DNA from 2 places in the Companilactobacillus allii genome. Region 2 is predicted to be linked to the other one. Evidence: riboswitches for the same ligand, from Rfam matches in the RefSeq annotation. Region 2 holds a riboswitch; the other holds the start of a gene.
The links. Region 2 has a riboswitch for lysine ahead of BTM29_RS05435 (amino acid permease). Riboswitches for the same ligand answer to the same signal wherever they lie in the genome.

Region 1 (4,231 bases), 410 kb from region 2:
TTACCGATTTTAACAGGATTGGCCGAAGCAGGTTCAATAACGCCAGCTAAGACCGAATTGGCACCAATGTGAGAATTCTCACCTACAATGGCACGACCACCAAGAACAGCTCCCATATCGATCATGCTTCCCTTACCAATACTTGCACCGATGTTGATTACTGCACCCATCATAATTACTGAATTATCACCAATCTCAACTTGATCACGAATAATTGCTCCCGGTTCAATACGTGCATTAATATTTTTGATATCAAGCATAGGAACAGCAGAATTCTTAGCAATAGTTTCAATATAATAATCAGTAATATTTTTAAGTAGTGGTTCAATCTCTGAATAATCGCCAATCAGGATTCCAGTTGAATCATTCAAAAATGATTTGACACTTGAGGGAATATCAAGATTTGAAACGTTCCCTTTTATATAGACCTTTACCGGAGTGACCTTCTTAGAATTACCTATATAATTAATGATTTGTTCAGCATCCATCTTACTCATAACTTTTCCTCCATCTTTTTATAAATAATTCAAATCTAATCTAGTCAAATCTTCATATGATTCACGTTTTACAACTAACTTATCTTGTCCATTTTCTACAAAAACAACTGCTGGTCTAGGATTACGATTATAATTTGATGCCATTGAATACCCATATGCACCAGTATCTAGCATTGCTAAGATATCTCCTGGTTGGACATCAGGAAGTTCGATTGAATCAATTAAGATATCTCCTGATTCACAATACTTACCCGAAACGTGTACCTCTTGTGTTTTTTTAGCGTCCATCTTATTAGAAACTACAGCCTCATACTTTGCCTGATATAGCGCTGGGCGAATATTATCACCCATACCACCATCAACGTTAATATACGACTTAAGATTAGGAATATCCTTACGAGAACCAACAGTGTAAAGATTGTATCCAGCCGGTCCTACAATTGAACGACCAGGTTCGATCCAGACCTCTGGCAATGATAGTCCAGCCTTTTTGGAATCTGATTTAACTATCTCTGTTATTTTTTCAATAAATACACTAGGCTCAATCGGTTCATCATCTTCTGTATAACTTATTCCAAAACCACCACCAAAGTTCAAAATTTCAGGTGTAAAGTTATAATTTTTATGCCACTTTGAAGCTATCTCTACCATCTTATGTGCTAACAAGGTGAAGCCCTCAATTCCAAAAATTTGAGAACCAATATGAGCATGAATACCAATCAAATTCATATTTTTATTTTTAAGTACTAACTCTAATGCCTTATCAGCCTGTCCAGATTCAACATCAAATCCAAACTTACTATCAACTTGACCGGTTTGATCATACTTATGAGTATGAGCTGAAATACCAGGAGTCAATCTCAACATTACATTGATAGATACATCTTTTTCTTGTAGAACTTTTTCTAATAATTCAATTTCTCTGAAGTTATCGATGATGATAACTCCAATTTTTTTATCAACCGCCATCTCAAGTTCTTCTAAAGATTTATTATTACCATGAAAGCTTATTTTGTTTGCCGGAAATCCAGCCTTTAATGCGGTAAACAACTCTCCACCGGAAACGACATCTGTATGAAGATGTTCCTGTTTCAAGACTTGATACATAGCAACAGTAGCAAAAGCTTTGCTAGCATAACTAATCTCATATTTAAAACCGCTATTATCAAAAGCTGCTCTAAAATCATTGATTTGTTTACGAATTTCTGAAACATCATACACTACCAGTGGAGTTCCATATTTATGTGCTAATTCAACGCTATCAACACCACCTAAAATCAAATGTCCATTAGAACTCTTTAATTCCTTACTAATCATATTCAAACAACCTTTCTTCTGACGGGATAAAAAAAGATCCCTTTGCTTAAAACAAAGAGATCCAAAATTACAAAATATTCTGCATCGTAATTGTCATAAGCGCACCGCAACGACTTTTTGTTGCGACAGTCCATATCATATTATTGATACGTCCCAGCACATCGGATCCTACAATTCCGACGCTTCGGCGATTTCCCCTTTCAATAAGTTCAACGCCATGCAGTGACTCCCTTATTTACTAATGTTAACCGCGACCTCTTTTGTTTTGTTGTTAAAAGATTATAACAACTCTAATAATACGTCAAGCATAATTAGCAAATTCGTCTACTTTTTCTAATATTTTAATTTTTTTCTTGTTTTAATGCATAATAATGATACACTCTACATTAAAAATGTATTAAATGCTTTCTAAAATTTAATGAGGTGATTTATGTGAAAGTCGTCAAGTTTGGCGGTAGTTCATTAGCAGATGGTGAACATTTTCAAAAGGTTATAGACATCGTAAGCAATGATAGCGATAGAAAAGTGGTTGTAACTTCAGCTCCCGGTAAACGATTTGATGGGGATATCAAAGTTACCGATTTATTAATTCAATATGCAAATAAAGTATTAGCTAAAGAAGATTATCATGAAATATGTGATCAAATAGCATCCAGATATCAAGAAATAAGTGACTTTTATAAATTAGAAGATACAACAATGCATACTATTAAAACTAAACTTCTAAATTTAGCAAGTGAAACATATGTCGATGATGATCATCTACTGGCAACATTTAAAGCACACGGTGAATATTTAAATGCCATCATGTTAGCTGATGTATTAAACAATCAAGGTATCAGTGCTAAATTCATGAATCCCAAAGATGCAGGGTTCCTTGTTGGAGGAGAACCAAACAACGCTGATGTTTTACCAGAGACCTACTCCAATCTGGATAAAATAACATTCGATACTACAAAAATAATTTTCCCAGGATTCTTTGGATACAGTAAAGATGGTTCAATTTACACATTTACACGTGGTGGTTCAGATATAACTGGAGCCATTTTGAGTCGTGGGTTTCATGCTGATATGTATGAGAATTTCACAGATGTTGATGCAATCTATGTAGCAAACAATCATATTGTTGATCATCCACAGGCAATCAAAAAAATGTCTTATAGGGAGATGCGTGAATTATCATATGCTGGATTCTCAGTTTTCCAAGATGAAGCAATTATCCCTGCAGTTGAAGGACAAATTCCTGTCAATGTTAAAAACACTAATAATCCAAGCGCACCAGGAACTTTAATAGTTCCTTCTCAATTCTTATTCAATCCAGCTAATCCAATTACTGGAATTGCAAGTTCAAAAAGATTCTCAGCCTTGTATTTGCACCGTTATCTGTTGAATAAAGAAGTCGGATTCACATTAAAACTTCTACAAATATTTTATAAATATAATATTTCATATGAACATATGCCATCAGGTATTGATGATTTAACAATAATTTTTGATAAAAGTAAATTAACCGATGAGACCATAAAAAATCTTTGTAACGAAATCAAAAAAGTCCTCCAACCAGACTATTTAGAATGGATTGACGATTATGCCATTATAATGGTAGTTGGTGAAGGACTTGCCCATACTATAGACACTATGGGTGAAATAATTGATTCATTGACACAAAATAACATTGCAATTCATATGCTAAACCAAGGTGCATCACGCATTTCAGTCATGATTGGAACACAATCAAAAGATGCCGATAAGGCCGTACGTGCAATCTACAATACATTTTTCAATTAATTAATGAGGTGAAAATATGTCCCAACTTCTAAAAGTGCATGGATCAGAAAACCAATTCTTCATCCTAGATCAGACACAACTAAACAAACAATTATCTGATAATGAATTAAAACAACTTGCAATCAAATTGTGTGATTCCAATAATAATATTTTGGATGGTGCCGATGGATTACTTGTCATCAATGATTCTAAATTTGCTGACTGTATCGGACAAATGAGAGTTATCAATGCCGACGGTAGTGAAGCAAAAATGTGTGGTAATGGATTAAGGACCGTTAGTCGATATCTATCTGAGAAATTCAATCAGGATTCATTCAAAGTTGAAACTCTTGAAACTAACTTAGCAGTTAAAAAATCAGAGAATTTCTTCGATAAAGTACCAACGTACAGTGTTGAGATTTCTCCAATATCATTTGCTAAGGATGATTTACCATTTTCATATATGAATAAAATAGAATTAATTGACGAAGATATACCAGAGTTCATTCCAGGGCAAAAATTCACCGCTCTAGCTGTTCCTAATCCCCACTTGATAAGTTTCGTTGATGAGGTAGATGAAGATGATCTAGGACGAATTGGACATGATCTTAACGGTTCCAATGAATACTTCCCAGAGGGTGTAAACGTTA
Region 2 (4,231 bases):
TGGTCAAAATCTAAAATACCCAAGTCTTCACCGATTTCCCAGTGATGCTTTGGTGTGAAGTTATATTCTGGAATATCTCCCCACTTGCGAACTTCCGTGTTGTAGCTTTCATCAGGACCAACAGGAACTGAATCATCAGGAATATTAGGTAGACGAACCAAGATATAATTCATCTTATCAGCAGTATCTTCAAGATTCTTATCGATTTCTTTAATATCACTACCAACTTGCTTCATAGCAGCGATTTCTTCATCAGCATTTTCTTTATTACGTTTCTTAGTAGCAATACCTTGCGAAACTTTATTTCTTTTTTCTTTCAAAGTTTCACTTTGAACTAATAATTCACGACGATTTTTGTCTAAGTCTAATAAATGATCAATCTCTTCAGCAGTAACGCCACGTGAAGATAACTTATCCTTAGTCCAGTCTGGATTTTGTCGAATCATTTTGATATCTAACATATACTTTTCCTCCTAAATTATATAAAAAAATAGTCGCTCATTCCCAAATAAAGGGACGAAACGACTATTTTCGCGGTACCACCCAGTTTCAATGTACATAAATACATTGCACTCTAAGACTTTATCGGATCAATCCGAACGGCATTGCCCGTTAGCCAGAATACTGGAATAAAAACCTTAACGATTCACACCAACCATCGCTTCTCTGGAAGATTCTTTAATAGGTACTCTATTAGCTTTTGTATTTATCTATATCATAATTTAAAATCACTCAAAATTCAAATTAATAGTGATATTGTTTCTTTACTTCTTTAACGTCAATATCTTCAAGCTTCAAGAACTTGGTATGATATCTGAGTTTATAATATGCCCAGCAGACAAATAGTATAATCAACCCACTGTAACTTATCAATAAACGTACAACGTTGAAATCAACCAATGAACGAATATCTTGGCCAATAATAATGATGATACCTAAGATGATGGCAAGAATTGGTCCAAATGGGAACCACTTGGCCTTGTACTTCAAATCATCCAAGTCATACCCCTTGTAAAGATAGGCTTTTCTGAAGCGATAATGTGAAAACGCAATACCGATCCAGGCGATGAATCCTGTCAAACCACTTGCAGCAACTAATAATTCATAGAATGAATCACCATATAAACTGGTGAACAAAGCTGCCCCACCAACTAATGCAGTTAATAGTAGAGAAAATATCGGAACACCACGATTATTGGTCTTTTCAAAGATATGTGGTGCCATGTCATTCTTGCTCATTGACCAAAGCATACGACTAGCAGCATATAATCCAGAATTAGCTGCCGAGATAACAGAGGTCAAAATAACAGCATTCATAATACCTGCAGCTAGTGGAATACCAACCTTCTTAAAGACGATGGTAAACGGACTGATAGCAATATCTCCAGCACCTGAACCCAAGAGGTTCGGACTAGTATATGGAATCAATGCTCCAATAACAGCGATCGAGAAAATATAAAACAATAAAATTCTCCAAAATACTTGTTTGATAGCCTTAGGGATACTTTTTTCAGGAGTTGCTGACTCACCGGCTGTGATACCGATCAACTCAGTACCTTGAAATGAGAACCCAGCAACAACGAATACACTCAAGACAGCTGGCACACCGCCAACAAACGGAGCATTTTTATATGTATAATTAGATAGGCCGACTTCTCCGTGACCACCCAATATACCCATAATCGTCAAGACACCTGCAATTAAAAACACAATAACTGCAGTTACCTTGATAGATGATAACCAATATTCAGTCTCCCCAAACGAACTAACGGAGACCAAGTTAATAATCAATAAAACAACCATAAACGCCAAACTGATCTTCCATGATGACCAGTCAGGGAACCAATATCTGACAACTAGCGAAATAGTTGAAAGATCAACGGCCAGTGTAATTGCCCAATTGAACCAATAATTCCAACCCAAAGCAAATCCAAATGCAGGATCAATGAACTTTGTTGCATAGGTTGAAAAAGATCCTGACACTGGCATATAAGTCGCCATCTCTCCTAAACTAGTCATTAAAAAGTAAACCATGATACCAATAGCAACGTACGCTATCAATGCACCTCCGGGACCGGCCGTTGAAATCGATGAACCACTTGCGACAAAAAGTCCAGTACCGATCGACCCACCAAGGGCGATCATGGACAGATGTCTAGTCTTCAACGAACGATTCACATCAGTATTTTCCATTTTCTTCGTTTCTCCCATCTTGGATTAAAAAAATCCTTATTACCAGAAGAAACTACTGATAATAAGGATTTTCATCCAAACGACCAATAGCTCAACGTACAAATGTACGACAGTCCGCTATTTTTTAAATAACGGCCCAATCAAATCACCGAATAGGGGTGAGTTGATTTCGGCATTTCCACCTTTTACACTAAATCTTTGTACCCTATAGTACTCAAAAGTGCTAATAATTGACAATGCGCCTCTATCTGATTACAAAATATTATAAATAAATGTTAACATAGTAGCAAGTGGTGTCACAAATAATTATGATTTAATTTAATATGCCTATTCGGGGGAATGAAACATGTTGGAGCAAGTTTTCTTAGTTAAACAAGATGTTGAAAAATATCGAATGCTTTCTGTTATCAAAGCCTTACCGCCTCAAGAGCTCAATCTTAGTAATATCAGTAATAGAATGAGCTTTACATATCAGAAGACTTACAATATCTTCCAAGCATTATTAGAAGATATCATGGAAGTCGTGCCGACAATGGATCCTAAAGCCACAAAAATAGAATCAATCGACTTCTCGATGATTGCCATCGATACCTATAGATTGTATCTAGTTCAAAATTCCATCGTCTTCCAAGCTTTTAATTATGGCTTAACTAACGCTAACCCATCTTTTGAAGCATTTAGTAATGAACATTTTACTAGTAAGTCGACTCTTAATAGAAGAATGTCTGCCTTTAGAACATTCCTTAAACACTTCGGATTGAAAATTTCTAATTCGACGCTGGAAATAAAGGGCGATGAAAAAAACATTCGTTGGATGGCATACTTTGTCTATTGGTATATCTACCATGGTCAAGAATGGCCATTTCGACTTATTCAACAAGACTCCATAGACGGCATTATCGACCGTTCTGACAAGACCTTTAGTAACCCTATCACTTATATTCAGTTCGAATATTTCCTCGCCATTTCAAGGATTAGACTGATTAAACGTAATTATATTAACAACATGGACACTTATGACGATGTCTTCAATAATCAAAAGCTAGGCTCTGATGTTTTACGTCGTGAAGACTACTCCATCGTCCCCACTAATGCTCTAGATAACGAGAACAAACTGATCAACTTATTCCACAAAATGGTCTTCCAAACTAGTGCCGAGATTTATAAGGAACCAATGAACTTTGACGTTAGGATCAATCCTAAGTTTTATGCTTTGGTTTATCACTTTATAGATTTCTTAAAAGAACACTATCGAGATGACATGACAGTCTATCATAATCAAAAAGTACTAAAAGATATCATGACCTACGTTTCACGAGACATCATCTTCTATTACATAATGGCCAATGATGGAATCGTCAAAGGTAACTATTATGACAAAGATCCAGAAGATACCAAGCACTTCTCATCCCTCTATCAAGATATATTGACATTTTTCTCAGGTGTCGATGAGGAAGAATACAAAGGTGTCAAAAATGCGGCTGAAGCTATCGCTTATGACCTATATCAGATATTACCTAGCTACATAAATACTATCCGTAAAGAAGATTATATTCATGTCAAAGTCCTAGTTGATCCCGGAAACCCTACCGAAGAGGTCGTCTTGAGAAATATTAGAACTTTGGAATTCATCGATGTAGTTCCTAGTGATCAATACAGCAACGTCGACGTCTTAATAACGACTCTAGATGTCTTACCTAGAGATGAAGAGATGGAACTCTATCCTGATAACATGCAAGTTGTATCTTGGAATATAACTGCTTCCAGAACTGATTATATCTGGCTGTTAGTCAGATTGAACTCAGTTTATGTGAACAAACTAAAAGCACGTGACGCTAAGAAAGCAAAAAAATAGACCTTACGGTCTATTTTTTTTGTCTAATTATTTACGAACTTTCTTCTTTTTACCGTGAGAACCAGTGGCTTTATTTCTTTGTGAGTAATACAAGTACATCCAAAGAACAACAAATACCAAGACAACAATACCGACAATGATAATTATCCATTGATTAGTGTGATGCTCTTGAACAACATTTTG

Region 1: another riboswitch for lysine. It lies ahead of lysA (diaminopimelate decarboxylase); the one in region 2 lies ahead of BTM29_RS05435 (amino acid permease).

Annotation. Positions count from the first base shown of each region.
Region 1 covers NZ_CP019323.1:1,547,614-1,551,844, reverse strand. The annotation lists gene dapD (2,3,4,5-tetrahydropyridine-2,6-dicarboxylate N-acetyltransferase) at 1-497, opposite strand, end outside; gene lysA (diaminopimelate decarboxylase) at 516-1,814, opposite strand; lysine riboswitch at 1,904-2,082, opposite strand; gene BTM29_RS07485 (aspartate kinase) at 2,247-3,602, shown strand; gene dapF (diaminopimelate epimerase) at 3,619-4,231, shown strand, end outside.
Region 2 covers NZ_CP019323.1:1,133,651-1,137,881, reverse strand. The annotation lists gene serS (serine--tRNA ligase) at 1-461, opposite strand, end outside; gene BTM29_RS05435 (amino acid permease) at 745-2,193, opposite strand; lysine riboswitch at 2,273-2,448, opposite strand; gene BTM29_RS05430 (helix-turn-helix domain-containing protein) at 2,540-4,048, shown strand; gene BTM29_RS05425 (DUF916 domain-containing protein) at 4,076-4,231, opposite strand, start outside.